4 regions of the Zoogloea oryzae genome follow, and region 4 is predicted to be linked to each of the others. Evidence: predicted binding sites of a transcription regulator. Region 4 holds the regulator's gene; each other region holds the start of a gene.
The links. Region 4 encodes sigma-54, which starts transcription at its own class of promoters, with help from an activator protein. Its sites were predicted from a motif close to TGGCACGCTTNCTGCTNA; they were not measured.

Region 1: QQK25_RS09465 (PEP-CTERM sorting domain-containing protein) is a predicted target of sigma-54. The motif match lies at 1,084-1,101, and genes of this name have one in related genera.
Region 2: QQK25_RS14340 (P-II family nitrogen regulator) is a predicted target of sigma-54. The motif match lies at 2,612-2,629, and genes of this name have one in related genera.
Region 3: flgB (flagellar basal body rod protein FlgB) is a predicted target of sigma-54. The motif match lies at 2,686-2,703, and genes of this name have one in related genera.

What each region holds. Positions count from the first base shown of each region.
Region 1 covers NZ_BSPX01000023.1:42,353-46,504, reverse strand. The annotation lists gene QQK25_RS09470 (DUF167 domain-containing protein) at 1-22, shown strand, start outside; gene QQK25_RS09465 (PEP-CTERM sorting domain-containing protein) at 136-1,047, opposite strand; gene aceB (malate synthase A) at 1,407-3,005, opposite strand; gene QQK25_RS09455 (sulfite exporter TauE/SafE family protein) at 3,037-3,822, opposite strand; gene QQK25_RS09450 (haloacid dehalogenase type II) at 3,822-4,152, opposite strand, start outside.
Region 2 covers NZ_BSPX01000044.1:3,650-7,801, forward strand. The annotation lists gene QQK25_RS14330 (helix-turn-helix domain-containing protein) at 44-643, shown strand; gene QQK25_RS14335 (ammonium transporter) at 713-2,152, opposite strand; gene QQK25_RS14340 (P-II family nitrogen regulator) at 2,165-2,503, opposite strand; gene QQK25_RS14345 (DNA alkylation repair protein) at 2,780-3,451, opposite strand; tRNA gene QQK25_RS14350 (tRNA-Leu) at 3,595-3,679, opposite strand; gene xdhC (xanthine dehydrogenase accessory protein XdhC) at 3,900-4,152, shown strand, end outside.
Region 3 covers NZ_BSPX01000038.1:37,613-41,764, reverse strand. The annotation lists gene motD (flagellar motor protein MotD) at 1-763, shown strand, start outside; gene QQK25_RS13275 (flagella synthesis protein FlgN) at 863-1,339, opposite strand; gene flgM (flagellar biosynthesis anti-sigma factor FlgM) at 1,346-1,657, opposite strand; gene flgA (flagellar basal body P-ring formation chaperone FlgA) at 1,749-2,435, opposite strand; gene flgB (flagellar basal body rod protein FlgB) at 2,773-3,177, shown strand; gene flgC (flagellar basal body rod protein FlgC) at 3,188-3,598, shown strand; gene QQK25_RS13250 (flagellar hook assembly protein FlgD) at 3,623-4,152, shown strand, end outside.
Region 4 covers NZ_BSPX01000024.1:30,557-34,708, reverse strand. The annotation lists gene hpf (ribosome hibernation-promoting factor, HPF/YfiA family) at 1-167, opposite strand, end outside; gene QQK25_RS09715 (RNA polymerase factor sigma-54) at 184-1,641, opposite strand; gene lptB (LPS export ABC transporter ATP-binding protein) at 1,657-2,379, opposite strand; gene recX (recombination regulator RecX) at 2,366-2,815, opposite strand; gene recA (recombinase RecA) at 2,844-3,878, opposite strand; gene QQK25_RS09695 (CinA family protein) at 4,053-4,152, opposite strand, start outside.

The DNA of each region.
Region 1 (4,152 bases), on a different contig from region 4:
GGAGGCACTGGCGGGCGGTTGATGGCGGCGAGGCGGGACAGGCGCTGCGATTACGATCCTGAAAAATGAAAACGGCACCCTGCGCGGGTGCCGTTTTTTATTGTGCGAGGCCCGGGATTCCGGGCCCGGCAATGCTCAGCGCTGCTTGCGCTTGAAGCGGCGGATGGCCGCGAGCCCCAGCAGGCCGGTGGCGATCAGCAGAGGCGAGCTCGGTTCGGGGATGGCGCCGCCGCCCGTGCTGCCCCCGGAGGCGATGTCGAGGGTCTCGCCGAGGGCATAGCCGTAGGTGAGCGTCAGGCTGTCGCCGGCAGCCAGATCGCCCAGGTCAAAGCCGATACCGATCGTGTAGTCGCCGTTGCCGCTGTTGGTGCCGGCCAGGTAGGTGGCGGGGTTGGTGGCCCAACTGGCGCTGACGCCGGCCTTGTGGCGGTAGGTGGCGGCGGTGAAGGCGCAGATCGTCTGGCCGGTGCGGGCGCCCGTGGCGCAGGCCTGATCGTCGGACAGGGTGACGTTGGTGGTGTCGTACACGCTGTAGGCGTTGACGTCCGGATCGGGATCGAGCGTACGCAGGAAGTTCAGGCTGGTGAGGACGCTGGCGGTGTTGTTGGTCAGCGTGGTGGTGATCTCGATCGCAGAACGGCCGCCGATGGTGGTGAGCGAGTACAGGTTGCTCACGCCCAGCACGCCGTCGAGGGAGCTGGCGCTGGCGCTCACGACGGTGGAGGAGATCTGGTCGATGGTGAAGCCGACGAAGGAGTTCGAGCCGTGCCCGGTGTTGTTGCTCTGGTAGTTGCCGGCCGAAGAGGTGATGAAGAAGCCTTCGAGCGGGGTGCCCGGCGTCAGGAAATCGTTGATGCCGTAGATGCTGGAGCCGGTCGGGTCGAACAGGATGCCCGGAGAGACCGTCTTGTTGGAGCCGAGGGTGCCGTAGTCGCTGACACCGGCCAGAACGTAATCGTTCTGGAGGGTTCCCGTGGCCTGGGCAGTCAGCGGCAGTGCAAGGCTGAGAAGTGCTGCGCCGATGATCTTTTTCTGGGCGGATTTCATGGCGTTAGGTCCGGAAAATTGGAAAACGCCTGACGGATAGCAATATTTGTGCCCTATTTGTAAGTTTATGCAAATAAAGGGGAATCTTTTGTATGAAATTCGGTTTCTAAAACAACTGTAAAAAATTTCGACGGTATTTTGTGGAAATTTTCACGCCCCGATGGTGAAAACGTAGATCAAGTGATGATGTGCTTCCTGGCAATTTTTCGAGCCGCATGGCATGTGATGGGGCGGCGCTGGCGGCGAGCGTGCGTATGCCCAGCGTTTTTCGCCGGGAAGCCGCGGATTTCGCCGGAAATGAAAAACGGCGCCGGATTTCCCCAGGCGCCGTCTGATTCAGCAGGCTGGCCGCCGACCGATCATTCCATCGCTTCGTACAGCGGAAGGGTCAGGAATTCCGGGTATTCCGGGGTCAGGGACATCTTGTCGAAGATGACCGCGGCCTGGTCGTAGCTGGCGGTGTCCTCGCCCTGGGCGGTGACGGTGGCCTTCACCTTGGCGAGTTCCTCGGCGATCATCGGACGGACCATCTCGACGGTGACCTTGCGGCCGTCGTCCAGGATGCCCTTCGGGCTGACCACCCACTGCCACACCTGGGAGCGGGAGATTTCGGCGGTGGCGGCATCTTCCATCAGGTTGTGGATGGGCACGCAGCCGTTGCCGGCGAGCCAGGAGCCCAGGTAGTGGATGCCGACGTTGATGTTGTTGCGCAGGCCCGCTTCGGTGATCGGGGTGGTCGGGCGAAAGTCCAGCCACTGCTCGGGGCCGAACTTGCCTTCGACCTGCTTTTCCCACTGGTTGGGCTTGTCGCCGAGCACCTTCTGGAACTCTTCGGCGGCGATGGCGACGAGGCCCGGGTGAGCCACCCAGCCGCCGTCGAAGCCGTCGTTGGCGTCGCGGGTCTTGTCGTGACGGATGCCGGCCAGGGCCTTTTCGTTGGCTTCCGGATCATTCTTGATCGGGATCAGCGCGGACATGCCGCCCATCGCCGGGGCGCCGCGCTTGTGGCAGGCCTGCACCAGGGCCAGGGCGTAGCCGCGCATGAAGGGCACTTCCATGGTGATGGCGCTGCGCTGGGCCAGGCAGAAATCCTTGTTCTTCTTGAACTTCTTGATGCACGAGAAGATGTAGTCCCAGCGGCCGGCATTGAGGCCGGCGGAGTGGTTGCGCAGCTCGTACAGGATTTCTTCCATCTCGAAGGTGGCGAGGATGGTCTCGATCAGCACGGTGGCCTTGATGGTGCCTTGCGGCAGGCCGATGTGGTCCTGGGCCATCACGAAGATGTCGTTCCACAGGCGGGCTTCCAGGTGGCTTTCCATCTTCGGCAGGTAGAAGAAGGGGCCGGCGCCGCGGGCGATCTGTTCCTTGGCGTTGTGGAAGAACACCAGACCGAAGTCGAAGATGCCGCCGGAGACGCGCTGACCGTCGACGGTGACGTGCTTTTCATCCAGGTGCCAGCCGCGCGGACGGATCTGCAGGGTGGCGATCTTGTCGTTCAGCTTGTATTCCTTGCCGGCTTCGTTCTTGAACGACAGCTCGCGGCGGATGGCCTGGTAGATGTTGATCTGGCCCTGGATCTGGTTTTCCCACTTCGGGCTGTTGGAGTCCTCGAAGTCGGTCATGTAGGAATCAGCGCCCGAGTTGAAGGCGTTGATGATCATCTTGGCTTCGACCGGGCCGGTGATCTCGGTGCGACGGCGCTCAAGGGCCTTGGGCAGCGGGGCAACCTTCCAGTCGCCTTCGCGGATGTGCTTGGTCTCGGGCAGGAAGTCGGGCATTTCGCCAGCGTCGATGCGGGCCTGACGTTCGACACGGGCCTTCAGGAGTTCCTGGCGGCGGGGCTCGAAGGCGCGGTGCAGCTTGGCGACGAATTCGAGGGCTTCCGGGGTGAGGATGGATTCGTAGCCCGGGAGGATCGGGGCGTTGATCTGCATGCCGGCGGGAAGGGTGAGGCTCATGGTGACTCCTGATGGTGAAGGTTGAAGTGCGTTAAGAATAAGTCTTGATGAAGTAGATGACACTCAGGGCCGCCCCTACTGCCACCACCAGCCGGCGCAGCCAGATGGCCGGCAGGCGGCGGGCGAGGCTGGCGCCGGCGAGGGCGCCGACCATGGCGGTGGCGATCATCAGCAGCGTGTGGGGCCAGCTGATGGCGCCGGCGATGATGAAGGTCGCCGCGGCCACGGTGTAATTGACGGCCGAGGTGAGGTTCTTGAGGCCGTTGAGTTCCTGGATGTCCTCGACGCCCTGGATCGCCAGCGCGGCGAGGGTGAGGATGCCCATGCCGGCGCCGAAGAAGCCGCCGTACACCGCCACGATGAACTGGAACACCAGCCCGCCGATGCCGCCCGGCGTGCCACCTTCGGCCTTGCCCATCCCGAGCCGGGCCTTGGCGGCGGCAACGACGCGCGACACCTGGCCCGAGAACGCGAACAGCGCGGTGGCCACCAGCAGCAGCCACGGCACGAGGCGCGAGAAGGCAGCGTTGGAGGTGGACAGGAGCAGCAGCCCGCCGCAGATCCCGCCCACGAAGGACAGGGCGACGAGGAGCGCCGTCCAGCGCGGATGGCGGCTCACCTCGCGGCGATAGGCCCAGGCGCTGGAGAGGCTGGCCGGCCACATGGCCACCGAGTTGCTGGCGTTGGCCATCACCGGCGGCACGCCCGCGGCGAGCAGCGCCGGAAACGAGAAGAAGGTGCCGCCGCCGGCCATGGCATTCATGCCACCGGCCAGGAAGGCGCCGCCACCAACGAGGAGGATCTGGCTGGCGTCCATCATCGCTGCTTTCCTTCGATGAAGGCGAGCATGTCGTCCATCGTGCGGCCGCTGGCCGTGGGCGCGACGTCGAGGGCCTCGACGGGCTGGCCGCCACGGTTGATCCAGAACGTGGTGTAGCCGTACCAGGTGGCGCCGGCGGCGTCCCAGCCGTTGGCGCTGACGAAGAGGATGCGCTCCGCCGGGCAGCCGAAGGCGGCCGGGCCGAGGGCGTAGGCGTCGGCGTGGGGCTTGTAGCGCTGGACGGTGTCGGTAGACAGCAGGTGGTCGAAGAGGCCGTTCATGCCGGCGCTCTTGACGGCCACCGCGAGCATCTCGGGTGTGCCGTTG
Region 2 (4,152 bases), on a different contig from region 4:
TGGCGTGTGCAATAATCGCCCCAGCCTGTTGAGGGGAAATTCCATGACCGAAAACCAAGACACGACCAGCCTCGAGCGCTACCTGGGCAACACCATCCGCGACCTGCGCCAGAAGCACGGGCTGACCATCGCCGACGTGGCCACCCTGGCCGGCATCAGCCGCGGCATGCTCTCCAAGATCGAGAACGCCCAGACCGCCACCAGCCTCGACACCCTGTCACGGCTCGCCGGCGCCCTCGGGGTGTCGATCTCCGCGCTGTTCCGCGGCTACGACGTGCGCGACGGCAGCGCCCAGCTGGTGAAGGACGGCGAAGGGATGGAGGTGGTCCGCCGGGGCACCAAGAGAGGCCACACCTACCACCTGCTGGCCTACGACCAGGGGCCGACCAAGGTCTTCGAGCCCTTCCTGATCACCATCGACCACGCCTCCGAGACCTTCCCGATCTTCGAGCACCCGGGCACCGAGTTCATCTACATGCTCGAAGGCGAGATCGAGTACCGCCACGGCCAGAACACCTACGTGCTCAAACCGGGCGACGCCCTCACCTTCCGGGGCGACGTGCCCCACGGGCCGGAGAAGCTCAACCAGGTGCCGATCAAGTTCCTGTCGATCCTGATGTATCCGGCCGGCGGCGAAGACTGACCGCCACCCGCCGCGCTGACGAATCGGGACGCCCACGGGCGTCCCGATGTCGTTACGGGCGCCCTCCGCTCAGAGGTGGTAGGCCGATTCGCCGTGGGCCGCGTGATCCAGGCCCTCCCGCTCGTCCTCTTCGCTCACGCGCAGGCCGATGGTCATGTCGATCAGCTTGAAGCCGAGATACGAGACCACGCCCGACCACACCACCGCGGTGCCCACGCCCCAAGCCTGGGCGATCAGCTGCGCGCTCATGTCGTAGGGCGCAACGGCGTTGGCAACGTAGTCATAGACGCCGGTGCCGCCCAGCTCCGGCGCGGCGAACACGCCGGTGAGCAGCGCACCGAGGATGCCGCCCACGCCATGTACGCCGAACACGTCGAGGGTGTCATCCACGCCCAGCATGCGCTTGAGGCCATTGACGCCCCAGTAGCACACCACGCCACCCAGCAGCCCCATCACGATGGCGCCCATCGGGCCGACCAGACCGCAGGCCGGGGTGATCACCACCAGGCCGGCGATGGCGCCAGACACCGCCCCGAGCATCGACGGCTTGCCCTTCAGCACGGCCTCGATCACCGTCCAGGCGACGGTTGCCGCACAGGTGGCCACCAGCGTGTTGAAGAAGGCGAGGCCCGCAGTGGCGCCCGCTTCCAGCGACGAACCCACGTTGAAGCCGAACCAGCCCACGAACAGCAGCGACGCGCCAACCATGGTCATGGTGAGGCTGTGGGGGGCCATCGACTCGCGGCGATAGCCCAGGCGCGGGCCGATCATGAAGGCGCCAACCAGCGCCGCCACACCGGCGTTGATATGCACCACCGTGCCGCCCGCGAAATCCAGCGCGCCCTTGCCGAACAGGAAGCCTGCCACTGCGCCCGCCTTCTCCGCGGCCTCGGCCGAGGTGTAGGCATCCGGGCCGGCCCAGTACCACACCATGTGGGCCATCGGGATGTAGGAGAAGGTGAACCAGATCACCATGAAGATCAGCACCGCCGAGAACTTGATGCGCTCGGCGAAGCCGCCGATGATCAGCGCCGGGGTGATCGCCGCGAAGGTCAGCTCGAAGGCCGCGAAGATGTACTCCGGCAGCACCACGCCCTTGCTGAAGGTGGCCACCACCGATTCCGGCGTCACACCCTTCATGAAGAGCTTGTCGAAACCACCGATGAAGGCGTTGCCGTCGGTGAAGGCTAGGCTGTAGCCATACACCGCCCACAACACCCCGAGCAGACAGAACACCACCAGCGTCTGCATGAGCACCGACAGCATGTTCTTGGCACGCACCATGCCGCCGTAGAACAGGCCGAGGCCCGGCGCGGCCATCATCACCACCAGCAGCGTGGCGGTGATCAGCCAGGCCGTGTCGCCCTTGTTGGGCACCGGCGCCGCAGCGGCCGCTTGGGCCGCCACATCCGCCACCGCCGCGGCGGCAGGCGCCGCGTCCTCGGCAAAACCGGGTACGGCAATGAGCATCCCCAGCAAGGGGGATGCACTGATGAGCAAGCGTTTCATCGTCTTCTCTCCTTACAGGGCTTCGTTGCCGGACTCGCCGGTACGGATGCGGATGGCTTTTTCCAGATCGAAGACGAAGATTTTTCCGTCGCCGATCTTGCCGGTGGATGCGGACTTCTCGATGGCGCCGATGGCGTCCTCCACCCGCTCGTCGGGCACCGCCATCTCCAGCTTCACCTTGGGCAGGAAATCCACCACGTACTCGGCGCCCCGGTAGAGCTCGGTGTGGCCCTTCTGGCGGCCGAAGCCCTTCACCTCGGTGACGGTGAGGCCGTGCACGCCCACCACGTTGAGGGCCTCGCGGACCTCGTCGAGCTTGAAGGGCTTGATGATTGCGCTAATGAGCTTCATGGGAGCGTCCTCCACGAAGCGGCGCCGGGGCGCACCGTACGACCGTTCTCTGCTGGCATTGCATGGCTGTACCTCCATTGCATGAAGTGAATAAATTTTTCACTACATGAAGCATGAGACGTGCCACGACAGCAAAGCCCGATTTAGCGGGCTTTAACCACAGAGAAACAAAGATTAATGCACCACAACACGGCGCACGCCTGCTGCGGCGCACCAAAGCGGGACGCAGAACCGGTGGAAAATGGACGCGGAGCAAGCGCGGAACCGCGCCCGCCGTCAGCCCGGCGGAAGGTGCTTGCCGGCCTCCCGCCGGGTGAGGGGAGACAGCTTGGTTGCGTGGCGGGCGAGGAAATCCCCCACCGCCGCCGGATCGTGCCGGGCGTAGTCGCGCAGCGCCCAGCCGATGGCCTTGCGGATGAAGAAGTCAGTCTCGGGCGCCAGCCGCAGCGCATAGCCGAACAGCCGCGTCACATCGGTGTCGCCGCGCCAGCCAAGCTGGTGGAGCATCGCGATGCGCCGCACCCATTTGTCCGGGTGCACCACCGCCGCGTCCATCTGCCGCGCCGCCTCGGCCGGCAGCGGGCGCAGCACGTCGCCCACCACCCCGGCCAGCACATCCACGGTGTCCCACCAGGCCTTGCCGCGGGCGAGCTCGATCAGCGCCGGCACGTCGGCGGCCCCCAGCGCCCGCCACTGACGTGCGAGCAGATCACTGCCCACGTACTGACACTCCCGCTCCGACTGCGCCCACAGGTCGGCCGCGATCGCAAAGAGCTCATCCGCCGGCCGAGCCTCGCGGATGAACGGCCGCGTCAACGCCCGCCGCACGGGCGTCTGAATGCCGAAGAACGCAAACTGACCGCGCATGTAAGCCACCATTCCCTCCGCACGGGCAGGGTCGGCATGGGCGGCAAGCGCGGTGACGATGGACTGGGCGACGGGATGCATGGAGGAAGGATGGCAAGATCTGCGTCGAGATCCTAGGCCGCGGCCATCACGCCGGCAAGGAGCGACGGCGGACGCAAAAAAGGCCGGAACCCTTGATTTTGCTGGGTTTGCCGGCCTGATTCGGAACACTGCGGAACATCTAATGGTGCCTTGGGCGAGACTCGAACTCGCACGGCTTTCGCCACTACCCCCTCAAGATAGCGTGTCTACCAATTTCACCACCAAGGCACTGCAGCAACCTGTTTGACGAGGAGCGCAGAAGGGCGTGAATTCTAGCTTAATCCTGAGCTTCGTCAAGGGGTGATTGCATGTCCCCGGCGGACGACCCGTCGGCCGGGGTGGCCTGTGGTACCGTGGGAGACACGGCACGCCCGGATGCGGGGACGGTTGTCCTGCCCCTGCCGGCCTTGATGCGCGCCGCCCCTGCTCGTCCGGAGACCCCATCCGCATGATCGACTGGCTACCCGCTCTGGTCAGAACCCTCGCCGCCGGCGATTCTGCCGTGCTGCTCACGATCGTCCACACCGTCGGCTCCACGCCCCGCGAAGCCGGCACGACCATGCTGGTCACGCCGGGCGACAAGCTGGGCAGCGTTGGCGGCGGGCAGCTCGAATGGCTCGCCACCAGCGCCGCTGATGCGTTGCTCGAAGTGGGCGGCCCGCCCCGCCTGCTGCGCTTTGCTCTCGGCCCGACCATGGGCC
Region 3 (4,152 bases), on a different contig from region 4:
GTATTCGCTCTCGTCGATCAACGAGGGCAAGTACCGGATCATGTCCGATTCGGTGGTGAATGCCTTCCGCAAGCTCGGTGTGCAGTCCAACAACGCCCAGATGTCGTCCGCCCCGATCCCGTCGATCCGCCCCAGCCCGCCGCCGCCCAGCCCCGAGGTGGAGGAGGCGCGCAAGGCCAAGGCCGAGCGCGTCAAGAACATGGCCGAGGAGATCCGCAAGGTGCTCGCCCCACTGGTGGCCGATGGCCAGGTGCGGGTGACCGAGGGCGCCTTTGGCATCACCGTCGAGATCAACGCCAGCGTGCTGTTCAATCCCGGCGAGGCCCAGCTCGGCCGCGATGCCGTCACGGCCCTGCGGGCGGTCGGGCAGGTGGTGGCGCCGGCGGAGTTTCCGATCACCGTCGAAGGTCACACCGATACGATTCCCATCGCCACCGCGGCTTTCCCCTCCAACTGGGAGCTCTCGGCCGTGCGGGCGTCGAGCGTGGTGCGACTGTTTGTGGAAAGCGGCGTACGGCCAGCGCGGCTGACGGCTGCCGGCTACGGCGACCAGCGTCCGGTGGCCGACAACCTCACGCCCGAGGGGCGCGCCCGCAACCGGCGGGTGACGATCCTGATCGAATCGCGGGTGGTCGAACCTGAGGTGCAGTCGAGGGTGAGGGCGTCCGGCATCGCCGATTCGATCCTGCCATCCGATGCCGCGCCGCCGGTGCCCGTTGCGCCCGAGGCCGAGGCGAAGCCTCAAACTCCGCCGGCGCAGTAGGGCGCGGCTCCGCGTCTAGCCGGGCGTGGACGCAACAACGCCGGGTGGCGATCAACCCCGAAGCTGGACGAAATAGCTCAAGACGATCCGCCGGGAGGATCAGACCGAACCGAAGTGGCGGCTGCCGGCAGTGGGGCGGGACTGACCGTCCGGGCCGTAGATCTGCGGGTGCTCCGCGGCGGCGAGGAGGGTCGTGAGGGCCTGCTGGTTGTTCTGCAGGCGCTGGGTGATCAGCTGACCATTGACCCGGTTGCGCTCCTTGGCTTCTTCGGCCAGGGCAACCACGTCTTCCCAGGCTGCGAGGGCCTCGGGATTGCTGGCGAGCACGATGCGGATGTTCTCGTTCGTGACCTTCGCGCCGAGGCGGGCAAACATCACCACCCGGTCGTCGGACAGGCGCTGGAGGGCGCGGTAGAGCGCGGTCTTTTCTTCGGCAAGCAGAGCGAGTGCGTCAATCTGGCTATGCACCAGCAAGGCCTCTTCCCGCTCAAGCAGGGCGACGAAGCCGCGCATGCCGCGGCGCTCGTCCTGGATGAGCTGGGCGAGGCGAGCGTGGAAGCCGGGATCGACGGCCATGCCCGCTTACGCCTTGGCGGTTTGTGCGTTCAGCATCTGACGCACGCTGTCGATGAGGCCGTCGGCCACCTTTTCGGTGTCCACCTTGAAGCGCCCTTCGCTCATCGCCTGTTTGATCTCGTCCACCTTCGCGCTATCCACCACGGGGGTGTTGGCGATGGTTTCTTCCATCTGCTGCAGGCGCGCAGACAGGGACGACAGTTCGACCCGTTCGCCACCCGCGGAATCCTGAGTCTTCGGTGATTCCTTGGCAGCACGTGCGCGGCCTTCGCCGGACGGCAGATTGCTGGTCGCTTTGACAGAGTTATCGATCTTCACGGCATTGCCCTTTCATCCATAAGTCGACTGGGTATACGACTCGTGGAGATGAAACTTTAACCCATTGGAGTCCTTCGGGATGGGGGCGGTTTCATGGCAGCGTGATTTCGACTACGCCTCCGCTGCGGGCGATGCCCCGCACGACCTGTCCGTTCGACAGGCGCACCTGGGCGGCCTGGCCGTTGGCGGCCGAACTGAGGGCCACGCCGTCGTTGGCCACCTGGAATCCGGCGCCGCCGGAGACGACCTTGACCGGCTGGCCCTGCATCACTGCCGGCTGCTGGCGCAGGTGGCTGGCGGCCAGCGGACGCCCCGCGCCGAGGCTGATCCGGGCCGCCTGGCCGATGGCCTGGGTCGGGTCGGTGATCAGGTCGGCGGCCATCGCGGTGAGTTCGCCGGATTCGACGCGCAGGTCGCCGGGGCTGACGATCTGGCCGGCAGCCAGCGGCCCGTTGGTGACCACGTATGGGCCCTTCACGCGCACGTCGGCCGGCACCCACGCCGACCAGCTCACTGGCGCCAGACAGCGCACGCCCACCGAGATCCGCCCCCAGGCGCGGCCGTTGGGCGGCAGGAAGGCTTCGAGCTGCAGGCAGGGCGCAAGCTGGTTGTCGGCGCTGAACTCGCCCACCTGGATGCTCACCTCGCCCGACAGGCTGCGGGTCTGCGTGGCCAGGAAGCGGCCCACCTCGGCGCGCACCGGTGCGGCGTCCTGGCGGGCGAAGGCCGGCGTGGCGAGGCAGAGAAGCACGAGGAGGAGGGGAATCAGGCGGGTCACGGCGCGGGCGTGGAGAAAATCGATGACGCCATTGGAACATGTGGGCGCCTGCTCCGGCGGCAGAAACAGAGACGCTTTCCCGGCCCTATTCGGGCAGGCCGGCAGGCGTGCCGGTGAGGCGGCAGGTGCCGGCAAACTTTGCCGCAGCGGCAGGGGCGGGGAGGCAAAACCCGGAGGCAGGGATGGGAATTGGGGCGCGAATTGCCGCCTGTTCGGCCCATCGACGGGGCCGGGCGGCTCATAAGATGACTGGCACGGAAGCTGCAAAGGTGTAGCTGCCAGCCAGTCTGCGAAAACTTACGGCGGACACGGCGACAAACTTGAGGACTTGGCAGAGATGACGAACCGACTGGACGAAACGCTGCGCTTCCACCAGACCGCACTGAACGCCCGTGCCTACCGCCAGCAGGTGATCGCCTCCAACATCGCCAACGCCGACACGCCCAACTTCAAGGCCCGCGACGTGGATTTCCGCGAAGCCCTGGCGGGTGCCCTCGGCGGCGCGACCAGCGGCCTGCCCCTCAAGACCACCGCCAAGCGCCACATCGCCGGCGGTGCCGCCAGCCCGCTGGAAGCCAGCCTCAAGTACCGCACCGAAGAGCAGGGCGCGGTGGATGGCAACACGGTCAATATGGACACCGAGCGCGCCGCCTTCGCCGAGAACTCGGTGCAGTACCAGGCCAGCGTGACCTTCATCAACGGCCTGCTGCGCTCCATGCAGATGGCCGTCCAGGGTCAGTAAGGAGATCGCCATGAGCATGCTCAACGTCTTCCAGGTGGCCGGTTCGGCGCTCCATGCCCAGTCGATGCGCCTCAACACCACCGCCAGCAACCTGGCCAACGCCGACAGCGTGGTGGGCGCCGACGGCCAGCCCTACAAGGCCAAGCAGGTGGTGTTTGCCGCCACCCCGATGCCCGGTGCCGGCGTGGCTGCCCAGGGCGTGCGGGTGACCCAGGTGGTCGAGAGCGCCGCGCCGATGCGCATGGTGTACGACCCGAAGAACCCCGCCGCCAATCCCGAGGGCTACGTGACGATGCCCAACGTGAATGTGGTCGAGGAGATGACCAACATGATCTCCGCGTCCCGCGCCTATCAGACCAACGCCGACATGATGGGCACGGCCAAGAGCCTGATGGAAAAGACCCTCGCCATCGGCCAGTAACCAGACACCGAAAGCTGAACAATCATGAGCACCGTCAATTCCACCGGCTCCACGACGTCCGCCGACGTCATCGCCGCGCTGCAGAAGGGTTCCAGCTCCTCCGCGTCCAAGACCGACGCCGCCCAGAGCCGCTTCCTCAAGCTGCTCACCGAGCAGCTCAAGAACCAGGACCCGCTCAACCCCGTCGACAACGCCCAGATGACCTCCCAGATGGCCCAGATCGAGACGGTCAATGGTCTCGACAAGCTCAACACCACCCTCGCCTCGATGCTCCAGAACAGCCAGTCCAGCGAAGTGCTGCAGGCCGCGGCGCTGGTCGGCAAGGGCGTGATGGTCGCTGGCAACAGCCTCAGCCTGACCAGCGGCAGCAAGACCTACGGCGGCTTCGAGCTGCCCAGCGCGGCGGACAAGGTGACGGTGACGATCAAGGATGCCAACGGCCTCGAAGTGCGCAAGCTCGAACTGGGCGATGCGGATGCCGGCGTGCACAACTTCTCGTGGGACGGCCTCACCACCAATGGCGCCCAGGCCGCCAGCGGCAACTACACCATCAG
Region 4 (4,152 bases):
ACGTGAACGGTGACTTCGGCCTTCTGACGCAGCTTTTCCACCGAGAGGATCACGCCGACGCTGGTGACGTTGTCGAAATGACGGATCACGCGATCGAGCTTGGAGGAAACGTATTCGCGGATGGCCGGCGTAACTTCGACGTGATGCCCCGTGATGTTGAGGTTCATGGTTCTTACCTTTCTGTCAGATGGTTTTGCGCAGACTGACCGGCGGGATATCGAGGGACTCGCGGTACTTTGCGATGGTCCTGCGTGCCACGACGATACCCTGCTGGCCCAACAACTCGGCAATCTTGGCGTCGGACAAGGGTTTCTTCTTGTCTTCCGCGGCTACCAGCTGGCGAATCAGCGCCCGAATCGCCGTCGAGGAAGCCGCCCCACCGGTGTCGGTGGCGACGTGACTGCCGAAAAAATGTTTGAACTCGAAAATGCCTCTTGGTGTGGCCATGTACTTCTGGGTGGTCACCCGCGAGACGGTGGACTCGTGCAATTCCAACTGTTCGGCGATTTCACGCAGTGTCAGAGGGCGCATCGCCACATCGCCATAATCGAAGAACTGACGCTGCCGGTCAACGATCGCTTGCGACACACGCTGGATGGTGTCGAAGCGCTGTTGAACGTTCTTGATGAGCCAGCGGGCTTCCTGCAGGTGATTGGACAGGGAGCCACTGGCGCCGCGGTTGTCCCGCAGGATCTGGGCATAAAGCTGGTTGATGCGCAGCTTGGGCATCGCGTCCGGGTTGAGGTTCACAACCCAGGTGTTGCGCACCTTGCGGACGATGACATCCGGCACCACGTAGCGGATGTCGGACTGGGCGAAGCGGGCGCCGGGCCGGGGGTTGAGGTCGAGGATCAGGGCGTGGGCTTCGCGCAGCTCGTCGTCGGTGCAGCGCAGCGCGCGCTTGAGCTTGAGGTAGTCGCGGGCGGCGAGGAGCTCGAGGTGTTCGGCGACGATGGCCAGCGCCAGCTCGCGTTCGCGGCTGGGCGGCAGGGCGCGCAGCTGCAGGCCGAGGCATTCGCCGATGTCGGCGGCGCCGATCCCGCAGGGGTCGAGGCTCTGGATGTGGCGCAGGGCGATCGTGAGGTCGTCCAGATCCACTTCGAGTTCGGGCGGCAGCAGCGGCAGGAGGTCTTCCAGGGCCTGGCTGAGGTAGCCGTCGTCGTCGAGGGCCTCGATCATGAAGCGGGTGAGGGCCCGGTCGCGGTCGGACAGCTGGGTGAGGGCGATCTGGGCGTCCAGGTGGTCGCGCAGGGTGGTGACCGTGGCCTGGAGATCCTGGAAATCGTTGTCGTCGTCATCGTCCCGCGAGCCGCTGCCGGAGCCCTGCCAGTCGCCGCCTTCGGCGAAGTCGAACTCCCGGTCGGTGTCGCGTTCGCGCTGGTCGGATTCGCGGGCCTGCTCCTGCTCGCGCTCCTGGGCGGCCTCGCTGCCGGCGGGGGCGGCCGGGCCAGGGGCTTCGAGACGGCTGGAGCCGAGGTTCGACTCCGGCTCGTCCCGCTCGATCATCGGGTTCTCGAGGAGGATCTTCTCGATCTCCTGGTTGAGCTCGAGGGTCGATAGCTGTAGCAGCTTGATGGACTGCTGCAGCTGCGGGGTGAGCGCGAGATGCTGGGAGAGTTTGAGCTGGAGGCTGGGCTTCATGACAACAATGATGCCTTAAAGCCGGAAGTGCTCGCCGAGGTAAACCTGACGGACCTGTTCATTCCGGACGATCTCTTCAGGGCGGCCGCTGGCCAGCACTTCGCCGGCATTGATGATGAAGGCGCGGTCGCAGATGCCAAGGGTTTCGCGGACGTTGTGGTCGGTGATGAGCACGCCGATCCCTTTTTCCTTGAGGAAGCGGATGATCTTCTGGATGTCGATCACGGCGATCGGGTCGACGCCGGCGAAGGGCTCGTCGAGGAGGATCAGCCGCGGGTCGGAGGCGAGGGCGCGGGCGATCTCGCAGCGCCGGCGTTCGCCGCCGGAGAGGGAGATCGCGGTGTTGTCGCGCAGGTGTTCGATGCCCAGTTCGCCGAGGAGCTGCTCGAGGCGCTCGGCCATCTCGGTCTTGGTGAGCTTCTGCAGTTCGAGCACGGCCTGGATGTTCTCGGCCACGGTGAGCTTGCGGAAGACGCTCATCTCCTGGGGCAGGTAGGACAGGCCGAGGCGGGCGCGCTGGTGGATCGGGCGATGGGTCAGGACCTGGTCGTCGAGGGTGATCTCGCCGCCGTCGGCGACCACGAGGCCGACGATCATGTAGAAGCAGGTGGTCTTGCCGGCGCCGTTGGGGCCGAGCAGGCCGACCACCTCGCCACTGCCGACGTCGAAGGAGACGTCGTGGACGACGGTGCGGGCCTTGTACTTCTTGCGCAGGTTGCTGACTTTAAGCAGGCTCATCGCCGGGGTGTTCTTTCAGGACTCTACGAATGATTTCGGTCGAGAAACCGCGACCTTGAAGAAAACGCGCCTGGCGCGCCCATTCTCGCGCGTCTGCCGGTGCTGCGGCGAATTTTCGGCGATGGATGTCGCAGGCGCGTTCGAATTCACTTTCCGGACAGTTGTCGGCAATGGCCAGGCCGATCTGCTCGGCGCCGACGCCGCGCCGGGCGAGCTCGCTCTTGAGCCGCGAGGCGCCGAAGCGGGCCGCCTTGGCGCGCACGTAGGCATCGGCGAAGCGGGCGTCGGAGAGGAGGCCAAGCTCGACCAGACGGTCGAGTTCGGCGCTCACCTCTTCCACGCTGCCAAGGGTGCCCAGCTTGCGGGCCAGCTCGGCGCGGGAGTGTTCCCGCTGGGCCAGGCAGCGCAGGGCCCGCTCATGCAGACTGGTGGCCATGGACGACGGTGCTTCCTGCCCGGGACGCTCAGGCTGCCGCGGCGGGGGCGGCGGGCGCGATCACGGCCATCTCGGGCAGCCCGACGGCGACGCGGATCTTGTTTTCGATCTCGCGGGCGATGTGCGGGTTGCTCTTGAGAAACTCGCGGGCGTTGTCCTTGCCCTGGCCGATCTTCTCGCCGTTGTAGGCGTACCAGGCGCCGGACTTGTCCACGAACTTGTGCTGGACGCCCAGGTCGATGATCTCGCCCTCGCGGGAGGTGCCTTCGCCGTACAGGATGTCGAACAGGGTTTCGCGGAACGGGGGCGCGACCTTGTTCTTGACGACCTTGACCTTGGTCTCGGAGCCGATCACCTCGTCGTTCTTCTTGATGGTGCCGATACGGCGGATGTCCATCCGCACCGAGGCGTAGAACTTGAGGGCGTTGCCGCCGGTGGTGGTCTCGGGGCTGCCGAACATCACGCCGATCTTCATCCGGATCTGGTTGATGAAGATGACCAGGGTGTTGGTGCGCTTGATGTTGGCGGTGAGCTTGCGCAGGGCCTGGGACATCAGGCGGGCCTGCAGGCCGGGGAGCTGGTCGCCCATCTCGCCTTCGATTTCGGCCTTCGGGGTGAGCGCCGCGACGGAGTCGATGACGACCACGTCGACGCCGCCGGAGCGCACCAGCATGTCGGCGATCTCGAGGGCCTGTTCGCCGGTGTCGGGCTGGGAGATGAGCAGCTCGCCGATGTTGACCCCGAGCTTCTGGGCGTAGGTGACGTCCAGCGCGTGTTCGGCGTCGATGAAGGCGGCGGTGCCGCCGAGCTTCTGCATCTCGGCGACGACCTGGAGGGTGAGGGTCGTCTTGCCGGACGATTCGGGACCGTAGATTTCCACGACCCGGCCGCGGGGCAGGCCGCCGATGCCGAGGGCGATGTCGAGGCCCAGGGAGCCGGTGGAGACGGTCTGGATGTCGCTTTCAACTTCGCCGTCGCCCAGGCGCATGATCGAGCCCTTGCCGAACTGCTTTTCGATCTGGGAAAGCGCGGCGGCGAGGGCCTTGGCCTTGTTGTCATCCATCTGTCGTGATCCTTGTAAAAAGGGTTTTGGAGATTATGGCACAGAGTTTGCGTGCGGGTGATCGCGCGTCGTCACGAGAGGTATCGGAGCGAAGAAAGTCGCGCAGACTGGTATTTTATACAGTTGCGGCGGAACGTCTACCGGATTTGCCAAGGCCTTGATGTCAGACGGATTTCAGGCGTAGCGGCGGATCAGTTCGGTGAGCGCGAAGACCACTGCCTGGCGGCGGACGGACTCCCGGTCGCCGTCGAAGCGGCAGGTGGCCGTCTGGGGG